Skermanella sp. TT6: one gene and its partner. Each later gene encodes a partner of the first gene's protein in a complex. Links are inferred from orthologs where the notes say so. Each region holds a gene or a part of one and is shown in the gene's direction. Other genes may lie near its edges.

Region 1 (7,535 bases):
GGCGTCCAAGCACCTGCGCGGCGACGTCAACTATGCCTGGCCGACCGCCGAGATCGCGGTGATGGGGCCGAAGGGCGCGGTGGAGATCATTTTCCGCTCCGACATCGGCGACCCGGAGAAGATCGAGCAGCGGACCGAGGAATACCGCCAGAAGTTCGCCACCCCGTTCGTCGCCGGCAGCCGCGGCTACGTCGACGACGTGATCATGCCGCACGGAACCCGGCGCCGCGTCTCCAAGGCTCTCGCCATGCTGAAGAACAAGCAGCTCGAGAATCCCTGGAAGAAGCACGACAACCTCCCGCTCTGAAGGCGCGACCACCATGTTCTCCAAGATCCTTATCGCCAACCGTGGTGAGATCGCCTGCCGCGTCATCAAGACCGCGCGGCGCATGGGCATCAAGACCGTCGCCGTCTATTCCGAGGCGGACGCCGCGGCGCTGCATGTCGAGATGGCGGACGAGAAGGTCCTGATCGGACCGGCGCCGTCCGCCCAGAGCTACCTGGTCGCCGACCGCATCATCGAGGCGTGCAAGCGCACCGGCGCCCAGGCCGTCCATCCCGGCTACGGCTTCCTGTCGGAGAAGGCGGAGTTCTGCGAGGCGCTGAAGGCCAACGGCATCACCTTCATCGGTCCCGACGTCCGCGCCATCGCGGCGATGGGCGACAAGATCGAGTCGAAGAAGCTGGCCCACGCCGCCGGCGTCAGCACCGTCCCCGGCTACCTGGGCGTCATCCCGGACGAGGACGACGCCGTCCGCATCGCCAAGGACATCGGCTATCCGGTGATGATCAAGGCCTCGGCCGGCGGCGGCGGCAAGGGCATGCGCGTCGCCTGGAACGACGACCAGGCGCGGGAGGGCTTTCGCTCCGCCCGGAACGAGGCGCGCTCCAGCTTCGCCGACGACCGCGTCTTCGTCGAGAAATACATCGAGCAGCCGCGCCACATCGAGATCCAGGTCCTGGGCGACGCCTTCGGCAATACCCTGTACCTGGGCGAGCGCGAGTGCTCGATCCAGCGCCGCCACCAGAAGGTCATCGAGGAGGCGCCGAGCCCCTTCATCGACCCCGAGACCCGCAAGGCGATGGGCGAGCAGGCGGTGGCCCTGGCCAAGGCCGTGGAATACAAGTCGGCCGGCACGGTCGAGTTCATCGTCGACGCCAACCGGAACTTCTACTTCCTGGAGATGAACACCCGGCTCCAGGTCGAGCATCCGGTGACCGAGCTGGTGGTAGGATTGGACCTCGTCGAGCAGATGATCCGAGTCGCCGCCGGCGAGAAGCTGAAGCTCCAGCAGAGCGACATCACGCTGAACGGCTGGTCGATCGAGGCCCGCGTCTACGCCGAGGACCCGACCCGCGGTTTCCTGCCCTCCACCGGCCGCCTGACCCGCTACGTCCCGCCGGCGGAGGATGCGCACACCCGCGTCGACACCGGCGTCTATGACGGCGGCGAGATCAGCATGTTCTACGATCCGATGATCGCCAAGCTGATCAGCCGGGGCGCCGATCGCAACAGCGCGATCCACCATATGCGCGAAGCGCTGGACAAGTTCCAGATCCGCGGCGTGGCCCACAACATCAGCTTCCTGTCGGCGCTGATGAACCATTCGCGGTTCGTCGAGGGCCGGCTGACCACCAACTTCATCGCCGAGGAGTTCCCCGACGGGTTCCACGGCCTGTCGCTCGACACCGACACGAACGAGCGGCTGATGGCGGTCGCCGCCTCCGTCCAGCGCAAGGTGGAGGAGCGGGCCGCCACCATCAGCGGCCAGCTGCCGGGGGCCCGTCACAAGGTGGCGCGGGACTGGGTGGTGCGGACCGAGCGGACGAACCATCCCTGCACGATCGACTCGGTCGACGACGGCTACGACGTGGTCTTGGGCGGCAAGCGCTTCGAGGTCCGCTCGGACTGGGAAATCGGCCAGCCGCTGTGGAACGGCACGGTCAACTACCGGCCCCTGTCGATCCAGCTCGACCGGACCGGCACCGGTTACCGGCTGATCCATGCCGGGGCGGAGATGAAGGCCCAGGTGCTGAGTCCCCGGGCCGCGCAGCTCGCCGACCTGATGCCGGTCAAGCTGCCGCCCGACATGTCCAAGTTCCTGCTGTCGCCCATGCCTGGCCTGCTCGCCCGCGTCGCGGTCGAAGTGGGGCAGGAGGTCAAGGCCGGCCAGGAGCTGGCGGTGGTAGAGGCCATGAAGATGGAGAACCTGCTGCGCGCCGAGCAGGACGGCAAGGTGGCGAAGATCCATGCGGCTCCGGGCAGCAGCCTGGCCGTGGACCAGATCATCATCGAGTTCGCCTGAACGCGCTCCCCCGAAGGACAGTGACATGAAGTCGTTTTCTCCGACCCACCCGACGCTGCTCGATACCCTGGCGCCCGGCGGAAGCCTGATCCGCGCCGCTGGGTTCGCCCTCGCCGGCAGCCTGCTGCTGGCCCTCTCGGCCAAGGCCCAGGTGCCGTTCTGGCCGGTCCCGATGACGATGCAGAGCCTTGTCATCATGATGCTCGGCATGGCCTATGGCAGCCGGCTCGCCATGGCGACGGTCCTGCTGTACCTGGCCGAGGGCATGGCCGGCCTGCCCGTGTTCGCCGGCACGGGCGCCGGGTTCGCCTACATGACCGGACCGACCGCCGGCTACCTGGTCGGCTTCGTCATGGCCGCCGGCCTGATCGGCTGGCTGGCCGAGCGCGGCTGGGACCGCAGCCCGGTCAAGGCGGTGGCCGCCATGTCGATCGGGCATGCCCTGCTGTTCATCCCCGGCGTCGCCTGGCTCGCCGTGCTGTTCGGGATGGACAAGGCCGTTGCCGTCGGCCTGACCCCCTTCGTCGCCGCGACGCTTCTGAAGACCGCCCTGGGTGCCGCGCTGATGCACGCCGCCTGGACGGTGGTCGCCCGCCGGTCGCAGAGCCGGGGCTGATCGGGCGGGGAGACGCCCCCGCCGGGGCGTGTCCCTGATCGCTGCGGCACGTGACCGCATGGCCCGCTCCCTGTTCTGATACGATACCGTTTCGAAGACACCGTCGAACAAGACGCTTAGCCCGCCCCGGAGGATTGTCCCATGGTCGATTTCCCCAAGAAGAGGCTGGCCGACTGGACCGCGCTCGCCACCAAGGACACCGGCGGCGCCTCGCCCGACACGCTGGTCTGGGATACCCCGGAAGGCATTCCGGTCAAGCCGCTCTATACCGCCGACGACCTCGCCGGGCTGGAGCTGGAGACCCTGCCGGGCTTCGCGCCGTACACGCGCGGGCCACGCGCGACCATGTATTCCCACCGGCCCTGGACGATCCGCCAGTATGCCGGCTTCTCCACCGCGGAAGAGAGCAACAAGTTCTACAAGCAGAACCTCGCGGCCGGACAGATGGGGCTGTCCGTCGCCTTCGACCTGGCGACCCACCGGGGCTATGACAGCGACCATCCGCGCGTGGTCGGCGACGTCGGCAAGGCCGGCGTCGCGATCGACAGCGTCGAGGACATGAAGATCCTGTTCGCCGACATCCCGCTGGACAAGATGACGGTCTCCATGACCATGAACGGCGCGGTGCTGCCGGTCCTGGCGGGCTACATCGTCGCGGCGGAGGAGCAGGGCGTCAGCCAGGACAAGCTGGCCGGGACCATCCAGAACGACATCCTCAAGGAGTTCATGGTCCGCAACACCTACATCTACCCGCCCGCGCCCAGCATGCGGATCGTCGCCGACATCATCGAGTACACGGCGCTCAACATGCCGCGGTTCAACTCGATCTCGATCAGCGGCTACCACATGCAGGAGGCCGGGGCGACCGCGGTGCAGGAACTGGCCTTCACCCTGGCCGACGGGCTGGAATATGTGCGCGCCGCCAAGTCCAAGGGGCTGAAGGTCGACCAGTTCGCGCCCCGCCTGTCGTTCTTCTTCGCCATCGGCATGAACTTCTTCATGGAGATCGCGAAGCTGCGGGCCGCCCGCCTGCTGTGGGCGCGGCTGATGCAGAAGAATTTCGAGCCCAAGGACGCCCGTTCCCTGGCGCTGCGCACCCATTGCCAGACTTCCGGCGTGTCGCTGACCGAGCAGGATCCCTACAACAACATCATCCGCACCACAGTGGAAGCCATGGCCGCCGTGCTGGGCGGGACCCAGTCGCTGCACACCAACGCTTACGACGAGGCCCTGGGCCTGCCGACCCCGTTCTCCGCCCGCATCGCGCGCAACACGCAGCTGATCATCGCGGAGGAGACCGGCATTCCCCACGTCGTCGATCCGCTCGGCGGTTCATATTATATCGAGGCGCTGACAAATTCGCTGGCGACCCACGCCCAGGCCCTGATCGACGAGGTCGAGGGGCTGGGCGGCATGACCCGCGCCGTCGAGAGCGGCATGCCCAAGCTGAAGATCGAGGAGGCCGCCGCCAAGCGCCAGGCGCGCATCGACCGGGCGGAGGAAGTGGTCGTCGGGGTCAACAAGTACCGAGTCGCCAATCCCGAAAAGGTCGACGTGCTGGACATCGACAACACCGTGGTCCGCGAACAGCAGGTCGCCCGGCTCCAGCAGATCCGGGCCAGCCGCGACGAGGCGGCGTGGCGGGCCTCGCTCGACGCGCTGACCCAGGCGGCTAAGGACGGCAGCGGCAACCTGCTCGACCTCGCTGTCAAGGCCACCCGGGCGCGGGCGACCGTGGGAGAGATCTCCGACGCGCTCGAATCCGTCTTTACCCGGCACCGGGCGGTGATCCGCTCGGTCAGCGGCGTCTATGGAGCCGCCTACGAGGGTGACGAAGGCTTCGCCACCATCCAGCAGGAGGTCAAGGCGTTCGCCGAGGAGGAGGGACGGCGTCCCCGCATGCTGGTGGTCAAGATGGGCCAGGACGGACACGACCGCGGCGCCAAGGTGATCGCCACGGCCTTCGCCGACATCGGCTTCGACGTCGATGTCGGGCCGCTGTTCCAGACCCCGGACGAGGCTGCCCGGCAGGCGGTGGAGAACGACGTGCACGTGATCGGCGTGTCCAGCCAGGCCGCCGGCCACAAGACGCTCGTCCCGGCGCTGGTCGAGGAGCTGAAGAAGGCAGGGTCGGACGACATCATCGTGGTTTGCGGCGGCGTCATCCCGCCGCAGGATTATGATTTCCTGTTGAAGTCGGGCGTCGCCGCGATCTACGGCCCAGGGACCAACATCCCGAAAGCGGCCCACGAGATTCTCGGAATGATCCGGCAGTAAGCCGGTTCCTGCGACAAATCGACATGCAGGCCGGCGGTTGCGGCACTTCAATGATGCCCGGCCGCAGGCCGTCGCATGTTCGGGAGCAATCCTCGTATCAGGAGTTCCCGAGCATGCGTTTCGCCCTGACAAGCCTCGATCTGGAGACCGTCACTCCCCACGCCGGCCGGTGCCGGAGCTTCCTCGTCTACGAGGCCGAGGCGGGAACGGAGCCGGTCAAGGTCAAGGAGCTGTTCCTGGCGGAAGACCAGATCTTCCACGTGTTCGAAGGCGAAGGTGCGCACCCGCTCGACGAGGTCACCGTCGTCATCACGGGGAATGCCCGGGAGAAGTTCATCCGAAAATGCGCGAGCAGGGGTATCCAGGCCGTCCTGACGTCGGAGACGGATCCGGTCGCCGCGGTGAAAGGGTACTTCGCAGGCACGTTGCCCGCCCCGGCGCCGCTGCCGGAACGGTGCGATCACGATCACTGACGGAGTGAAGCTATCCGACCGATCGGCCGGCCAGGGTCGGCTTGGCGTCGCCAGGGCGCGGCGTGAACACCGCCTGGGTGATCGCCCGCTCGATCTGCTCGCGGGTGAAGGGCTTCTTGATGACGGGTCCCAGGTAGTCGAGGCCCCGCTGCTTGAGTTCCTCGGCGAAGGCCGTGACGAAGATGATCGGCAGCGCCCGCGATTCCCGCAGGGCCTGGGCCGTGGTGATGCCGCTCCCGCCATGCGCCAGACGCAGGTCCATCAGCGCCAGGCTGGGCTGGTTCGCAGCGGCGGTCGCCAGCGCCTCTTCCATCGTTGCAGCCGTGCCGCAGACCTTATGGCCCATGGCCAGGACGGTCTCGGTCAGGTCGTAGGCGATGATCGCGTCGTCCTCGACGATCAGGATGTTCGCGACCAGCTGCTCGCGCATGGCGTTCTGGGCCCTGCCGAGAGCCTCCCGCACCTGCTCTACCGGCACTCCGATCACTTCCGCCGCCTGCGTCGTCGGCAACTCTTCCAGGCTGACCAGCAGGAAGACGCGGCGCTCGATTTCCGGAAGGCTGCTCAGCGCCGCCTCGATCGGGTGCCCGGGCTCCGGCGCCCCGGACGATGCGGGTTCGGTATCGAAAAGACTGTTGAGCAGTGCGTACAGCCGGCGCCGCGTCACCGTTTCCTCGTCGCCTTCCAGGTGATAGCGCTCGGGGTCGGCCAGCGCGGCTTCCACCGCGCGCGTAACCAGATCGTCGCCGCGCGACGTGGAGCCGGTGAGCGCGCGCCCGTAGCGTCGCATGTACGGCAACTGAGCCATCAGTCTCCGGGCTTGCGCTTCCATATATCCTCCGCAGGTCCCCTTCCGTTCCTTGAAGGGATGATGTCTGTTTATCCCGCGCGCGGAACGAATTCAAGCCGACTGCGCAAGTGTAGTCCTCGGCCTCATTTTTGAGCGGACATAAAGAGTAGTGCGGCAAACGATGCTGTCTGCTGCGCGAAAGGCTAAGTCTTTCGGGATAGTGTCTGCCGCTGCATTGCCGATAGGGGCAATTGGCCGCTGCTGTTCTTCCTACACGGGATTCCGAACGGCCCTATAATCGCACTGATAACATACCGATCGGCCAATGCCACCGGCGGCCGGCGATCGACCGCGCCGCATCATCAACGGACCCACCGTACCATGCCAGGGAGTCATCATGAAGAAGTATGATAGGAGGGGTCCCGTGCGGTCCGTGACCGTCTGGGACCTGCCGGTGCGGCTGTTCCATTGGCTTCTGGTGGCGGCGGTCGGCGCCTCCTGGGCAAGCGGCGAACTCGGCTGGATGCGTGTTCATTTCCTCAGCGGCTATTTCATACTGTCGTTGTTGCTGTTCCGTCTGGCCTGGGGCTTCATCGGCAGCAGATCCGCCCGGTTCAGCGATTTCCTGAAGGGGCTGGCGGCGGCCCTCGAGCATCTGCGCGAGCTGCGGTCGTCCGGCACGCACCCCCGCCCTGTTCTCGGACACAACCCCTTGGGCGGATGGATGGTCGCGGCGCTTCTCCTGGTCCTCGCGGTACAGGCGGGAAGCGGCCTTTTCACCAGCGACGACATCCTGGTCGACGGGCCGCTGGTCGCCCATGCCGGAAGTGCCGTGGTGAAGCTGCTCAGCACGGTCCACCGTCTGGCATTCGACCTGATCCTGGCGATGGTGGCGGTGCATGTCGCGGTCATCGCGGGCTACCTGCTTCTTCGCAGGGAAAATCTCGTCCGGCCGATGCTGACGGGTCGAAAGATCGTCCCGGATAGCATCACCGTGGATCCGCCCGGTCAAGCGGGGCTGCTGCCGGCCGCCCTGATCGCCGCCCTGGCCGTGGCACTGGTCGCGACGCTGG
Region 2 (5,778 bases), 2.7 Mb from region 1 along the record:
GCTGAAGGCGGCCTCCGCCGAGGATGGCCGGCTCAGCCCGCGCAAGAGCTTCGAGCGCTGGCGCCAGACCGTCACGGACCGCTGCCCGCCCTGGTCGCCCGAGGTGGTGGACGGCTGGGGGGAACTCCCCGGGCGGCTGGCCGCGGCGGCGGGCGGCACGGCCCGGCTGGCGGACCGGCTCGCGGGCGACATCCGGCGTTTCCATGCCTGGACCCGGTTCGACGAGCCCGCGGTCCACGGCCTGATCGACGTGCTCCCGGGGGCGGTCCTGGTGTCGCTCCGGGCTGCCGGGGAGTCGGTCTTCCACGCCTTCACCATGAACCGGGAGTTCCAGCGGATCTTCGACATCGTCCCGGACGAGGTCGCCGGGCGCCGGATCGACGACGTGCTGAGCCTGCTCGGCGTGTCGCCGGCGATCCGCGCCATGGTTCCCGGCGCCAGCGCGGAGACGACCCTGACCGCGCCCGGCACCGGCGAGCGCACCGTCTCGATCAGCCGGCGGTCGCTGCTCAAGGTCGATACCGAGGACGACGGCACCGCCCTGTCGGCCTGGGTCTTCCAGGACATCACGAGCCACCGCCGGACGGAGGAGGCGCTGCGCACCGCGCGCGACCAGGCGCTGGTCGCCAACCGCTCCAAGTCGGCCTTCCTGGCGAACATGAGCCATGAGCTGCGCACGCCGCTCAACGCGATCATCGGCTTCTCCGAACTGCTGGCGGACGAGCTGTTCGGGCCGCTCGGCGACGCCAAGTACAAGGAATACGTCAACGACATCCGCCATGCCGGCGAGCACCTGCTGTCGCTGATCAGCGACCTCCTCGACATCTCCAAGATCGAGGCCGGGCGGCGCACGATCAACGAGGACCTGATCGATCTCGGCGCGCTGGTGACGCGGTGCTGCTCCATGGTCTCCGACCTGGCGCGCCGGGGCGACGTCCTGCTCGACCGGCAGATCCCGGCGACGGCGCCCAACCTCCATGCCGATGCCCGGGCGGTGCGGCAGATCGTCGTCAACCTGCTGTCCAACGCCGTGAAGTTCACGCCCGCCGGCGGCACGGTCACCTGCCGCACCCTGGCCCTGAAGGACGGCGGCGTCGCGATCGAGGTCCGGGATACCGGCATCGGCATCGCGGAGGAGCACCTCTCCCGGGTGCTGGAACCGTTCTACCAGGTGGACAACAGCCTGACCCGCCAGGTCGGCGGCACCGGCCTGGGGCTGTCGCTGGTCAACGCGATCGCCAACCTGCACCAGGGCCGGCTGATCCTGGAAAGCAAGGTGGGCTGCGGGACCACGGCGCGGGTGGAGTTCCCGCCCTGGCGCACCGTCCCCGCCCGGGACGGCGCTTCGCGGACCCTGCATGGGGTCGAGCAGGTTCCGGCCGCTTGAGCGCCGCCGGGCCGCCCTGTAGGTTGACGCCATGATGCGCAGATCCCCCTCCGCCTCCCGCGCCGCAGTCCCGTCCGCCGCCGAAACCGCGGAGGCGATCCGCTCGGGCGACCGGCGCGCCCTGGCCCGCGCCATCACCATGATCGAGTCGAGCCGGCCCGACCACCGGGAGCGGGCCGAGGCGCTTCTGGCCGAGCTGCTGCCCCATACCGGCCGGTCGGTGCGGATCGGCATCTCGGGCGTGCCGGGTGTCGGCAAGTCCACCTTCATCGAGACCTTCGGCCTTCATGTGATCGGGCAGGGGCACCGGATCGCGGTGCTGGCGGTGGACCCGTCGTCCCAGCGCACCGGCGGCTCGATCCTGGGCGACAAGACCCGGATGGAGGAACTGACCCGCAATCCTTCGGCCTTCATCCGGCCGTCGCCCAGCGGCGGCACCCTGGGCGGCGTCGCCCGGCGCACGCGGGAGGCGATGCTGGCCTGCGAGGCGGCGGGCTATGACGTGGTGGTGGTCGAGACGGTCGGGGTCGGCCAGTCCGAGACGACCGTGGCCGACATGGTCGACCTGTTCATGCTGCTTCTGCTGCCCGGCGGCGGCGACGAGCTCCAGGGCATCAAGAAGGGCATCGTCGAGCTGGCGGACCTGATCGTGGTCAACAAGGCCGACGGCGCCCTGGTCGACGCCGCCCGCCATGCCGTCGCGGAGTACCGGCACGCGCTGGCGCTGCTGCGCTCGCCGTCGAAGGACTGGAAGGTGCCGGTGCTGACCTGCTCGGCCGCGACCGGAACCGGCGTGCCGGAGATCTGGGAGACCGTCGGCCGCTACCGCGGCACCCTGTCCGGCTCCGGCGCCCTGGACGCCCGCCGGGCCGAACAGGCGCGCGCCTGGATGTGGAGCGAGATCGCGGAAACCCTGACCGACGCCTTCCGCCGCCACCCCGCCGTCCGCGCCGAGCTTCCCCGGGCCGAGCAGGCGGTGACCCGTGCGGAGACGACCCCGACCGCGGCGGCCCGCGCCCTGCTGGAGCGGTTCCTCGGCCCGCGCGAGGACTGAACGCCGGCTACAGCGGGGTCGCCCCGCCGTCGCGGTTCGCCCGGATCGTCCGGACCATGCGGGCGACCGCTTCCCTCGGGTCGGCGCTGACGCCCAGCAGGCCGCGTTCCTGGCGCGCGGCGCCCAGGATCGCGGCCGGGCGGCCCGCCCCGTCGAGTTCCTGGACCAGCACGGCGATCCCCTGGCCGGCCGGTGCCGGCAGCGCGCGCAGCCGGCAGGCATCGCCCGTCCAGGCGCCCAGGTCGATCATTTCGCGCACGACGTGGCTGTGGGACAGCCGGCGTCCGCGGTTTTCGCCCGCCTTCACCAGGACTCCGCGGCGCAGGTCGTAGCGCACCGCCAGGATGCGGGTCTCGCGCCGCCGATGGCCGGCGGGAACCGTGATGTCCAGCCCGCCGGAGCGCTCGCGGAGGCCGATGCCAAGCGGGTTCCGGCGTGCCTGCCCCCGCGCCGCCCGCGCCGCCGCCACGGCCTGGCCGACCAGGCGCGCGTTGCCGCCGAACACCTCGGCCGATCCGTCGATCACCATCTGCGGCGTATAGACGGAGGAACGGCCGAGGGCGTCGTTGTAGTCGCGGTGGCGCCGGGTCGCCCAGGCGGTGGCGAAGGGGTCGGCCCAGCCGAGATCGTCCCAGCAGTCCACATGGAACGACAGCGCCAGAACGTCGGGCCGGCCGGCCAGCTCGTTCAGCAGCACGTCGGCCGCCGGCGACGACGAGCATCCTTCCGAGGTGAACAGCTCCACCACGGTCGGCTGGTCGGCGCAGCCCGAGCCGAACAGGAACCCCATCGGCACTGCGACGGCGGCGATCCCCAACATGTCCTGTCCCCCGTCCGTCTGTCCCGGCCTTTTGCGAGAAGTCTTCGGCTTGCGGCGCGACTATAGCCGGTCGGGATCACGGTCCGTCAGTGACCCAGCCGGTGTTACGACTGAAGAGAGAAGGCGCTTCCGGCCGGGCGATTCCCGGCCCGGCTTCCGCATCCCGGTTTTCTTCCGATCGCGTCCGGAATGTCACATTTTTGACACCCGTCCGCCCTGTTTCCATAATTAGCATCGCCCGGCAAGGGAGAGGATCGAGAATGAACAACGGATTCGGATTCGACATGAACGCTTTGATACGCCGGATCGCCGGAGAGCGTATGATGTCCCGGTTCTCGGAAGGCCCGGAGGAGCAACTGCCCGTCCAGATGCAGGCGATCCTGGCGCTGACGGCCGCGGTCGCCTGCTGGGGTTTCGTCGCGGCCGTGTTCTACCTGGGCGTTTCGGCGCTGCGCACCGCGGTGGGACCGCTCAGCACCTTGATGGTCTGACCGGCGGGCGGCTGGACCGCCGGCATCGCCGCCGGGACGATGGCGTTGGCCATCAGTTCCGCGAGGCACCGGTAGCTGGCGTCGGTCATGTGCAGCTGGTCGCTGGACAGCATGGTGGTCGGGGTGAACTGCTTGCTGTCGAGCCAGTGCTTCATCACCTCATTGCGGCGGAACACCGGGATGCCGTGCGCGGCTCCCAGGGCGCGGACCGCGTCCACATAGGCCGCATAGGTCGCGTTGCCCACCTGCTTGGGCAGGAACTGCGGCTCCAGCAGCATCAGGTCGGCGCCCGATTCCCGGATGCGCTTGATGCCCTCCACCGCCTGCATGCCGAACACCTTGGCATCGACCTTCCCCAGGGCGTCGTTGGTGCCGAGCTGCCAGATCACCAGGTCGGGCTTCAGCGCCAGCACGTCGCGGTCGAGCCGGGCCAGGGTCGCGGCCGCCTTCTCTCCCCCGATCCCCTTGTTGACCACCTCGATCCTCGCGCCGGGGAAGCGGGTTTCCAGGATCCGGTCGAGCTGGGCCGGATAGGTCATGGCGGGACCCGAACTGCCGGTCCCTTGGGTGCTGGACGAGCCGACGGCGACGATGCGCAGATCCTGCTTGCGGCTGAGGGCCGCGCTGGTCCGCGGCATCTCGCGTGCGGAAGCCGGGATCACCAGCGACGGGGCGGCGCATTGCTCGGGAGCCTGCGCCGCGGCGCTCCCGACCATCATGCCGAAACCGACGATACCGGACAGAACTGCGGGGAAGACGTGCTTGACCATGGTTGGGAAACGCTCGCTCGGCTGCTGTTGCTGTGAAGCTGTCATGAAGCCTGGCGGGCTGCCCGGCGACGGCAGAGCGTATGGGTTCCAATTATGGTCAAACTGTGAATTGCGGGGGACACGGAACATTCGCCTCGGCACTGTTGCCGATGCGCAACCCGATTCAACGTCCTGAACCGACAGGATGTTCCCTGCCGGCTCAGGATATTCAGGTCGATCTTCTGGTCTCTTTCTACACTGAAAGGGGTATTGAAAGGCACTTTAAGGAATAAACATGATCTGCGCCGGTTCACCAATCGGTACATACCAAAATCTGTACTATCGGCATGCAGTCGCCCCGGCCGTGGAGAGTGCCATGAAGCGTTTTGCAATCCTCGACGGTTTGCGTGGTTATTTCCTCGTATTTATGATGCTTAATCATTTGCCGTTCCAGGGTGAGTTATTGCTCGCGCGGATCAACCACTCGGAATTGGGCTATGTCCAGGATGCCCAGGGATTCGTCTTCATCTCCGGCGTCATCATAGGCCTTTACTATACGCGCATGATCGCCAAGGGACAGACGTCCCTCATGGACGCCAAGATCCTCAACCGGGCCTACGAACTCTATGTCTACGCGGTGATCGTCCTGGCGGCGATCCTGTTCATGGCGGTGCTGATCCCAAACTCGCGCCCGCTGTGGGGGCACTTCATGTGGGAGATGTACCAGACCCCGACGCTGACCGGGATCTCGGCGTTCCTGCTGCTCTACCAGCCGACCTTCATGGACATCCTGCCGCAATACATCGTCTATCTGGTCGCGTCGCCGCTGCTGCTGCGCTGGATCGCGCGGGGCTACTGGCGCGAGGTGCTGGGCGGCAGCGTCCTGCTCTGGCTGATGGTCCAGCTGGGGCTGCATCTGCCGGCGATCCGGATCGTCGAGGAGACGGTCGGCGCCTTCGCGCCCGGCTTCGTGCTGCGCAGCCACTTCAATCCGCTCGCCTGGCAGATCGTGTTCGTCACCGGGCTGCTGCTCGGGGCGGCCGATGCCCAGGGCAAGCTGGACTGGGACCGCTGGTTCTCGCCCCGGCGCACCGACCTGCTGAAGGTCTCGATCGCGCTGGTCCTGCTGTTCATGGCTTTCAGGCTCGGCTTCACCAACGGCCTGGTGCCCGACAGCATGGCGCTGCGGTTCGACGTCTACAACAACCGCGGCGAGTTCGCCCTCGTCTACCTGCTGAACTTCGCGGGCCTGGCCTACCTGATCGCCTGGCTGCTGG

Evidence for each region.
Region 2: the proteins of scpA (region 1) and meaB are in contact, whole or in part, in a crystal structure (PDB 8DPB), measured with the Methylorubrum extorquens proteins. The link is inferred for Skermanella sp. TT6 from one-to-one orthologs. Residues at the interface, in SOR27001.1 of Methylorubrum extorquens: Glu577, Glu578, Asn579, Asp580, Gly581, Arg582, Arg583, Arg585, His596, Ala604, Ser605, Ala608, Asp609, Gly611, Phe612, Asp613, Val614, Asp615, Ile616, Gly617, Pro618, Leu619, Glu625, Arg628, Gln629, Val631, Glu632, Asn633, Asp634, Glu661; in SOR26638.1 of Methylorubrum extorquens: Arg20, Ala21, Ala24, Arg25, Thr28, Ser32, Arg33, Arg34, His37, Thr98, Gly99, Gly100, Ser101, Ile102, Leu103, Lys106, Thr107, Ala110, Ala113, Ile114, Asp115, Arg116, Ala118, Phe119, Ile120, Arg121, Pro122, Pro124.

What each region holds. Positions count from the first base shown.
Region 1 is NZ_CP067420.1:3,105,627-3,113,161, reverse strand. What follows is about bases 2,645-5,631. They hold scpA (methylmalonyl-CoA mutase), read left to right. Parts: upstream 2,645-3,063; coding sequence 3,064-5,199; downstream 5,200-5,631. Other genes in these bases: IGS68_RS14695 (NifB/NifX family molybdenum-iron cluster-binding protein), read left to right, coding at 5,313-5,631; IGS68_RS14705 (biotin transporter BioY), read left to right, coding at 2,645-2,922. Outside these bases: IGS68_RS14715 (acyl-CoA carboxylase subunit beta), read left to right, coding at 1-307; IGS68_RS14710 (acetyl-CoA carboxylase biotin carboxylase subunit), read left to right, coding at 321-2,306; more of IGS68_RS14705, read left to right, coding at 2,332-2,644; more of IGS68_RS14695, read left to right, coding at 5,632-5,672; IGS68_RS14690 (PhyR family response regulator anti-anti-sigma factor), read right to left, coding at 5,683-6,480; IGS68_RS14685 (cytochrome b/b6 domain-containing protein), read left to right, coding at 6,887-7,535. UniProt on the Escherichia coli protein: Catalyzes the interconversion of succinyl-CoA and methylmalonyl-CoA. Could be part of a pathway that converts succinate to propionate.
Region 2 is NZ_CP067420.1:414,635-420,412, forward strand. Bases 650-3,431 are described here. They hold meaB (methylmalonyl Co-A mutase-associated GTPase MeaB), read left to right. Parts: upstream 650-1,421; coding sequence 1,422-2,441; downstream 2,442-3,431. Other genes in these bases: IGS68_RS01935 (ATP-binding protein), read left to right, coding at 650-1,387; IGS68_RS01945 (DUF1223 domain-containing protein), read right to left, coding at 2,449-3,261. In the rest of the region: more of IGS68_RS01935, read left to right, coding at 1-649; IGS68_RS01950 (hypothetical protein), read left to right, coding at 3,546-3,752; IGS68_RS01955 (SGNH/GDSL hydrolase family protein), read right to left, coding at 3,692-4,522; IGS68_RS01960 (OpgC family protein), read left to right, coding at 4,932-5,778. UniProt on the Escherichia coli protein: Binds and hydrolyzes GTP. Likely functions as a G-protein chaperone that assists AdoCbl cofactor delivery to the methylmalonyl-CoA mutase (MCM) ScpA and reactivation of the enzyme during catalysis.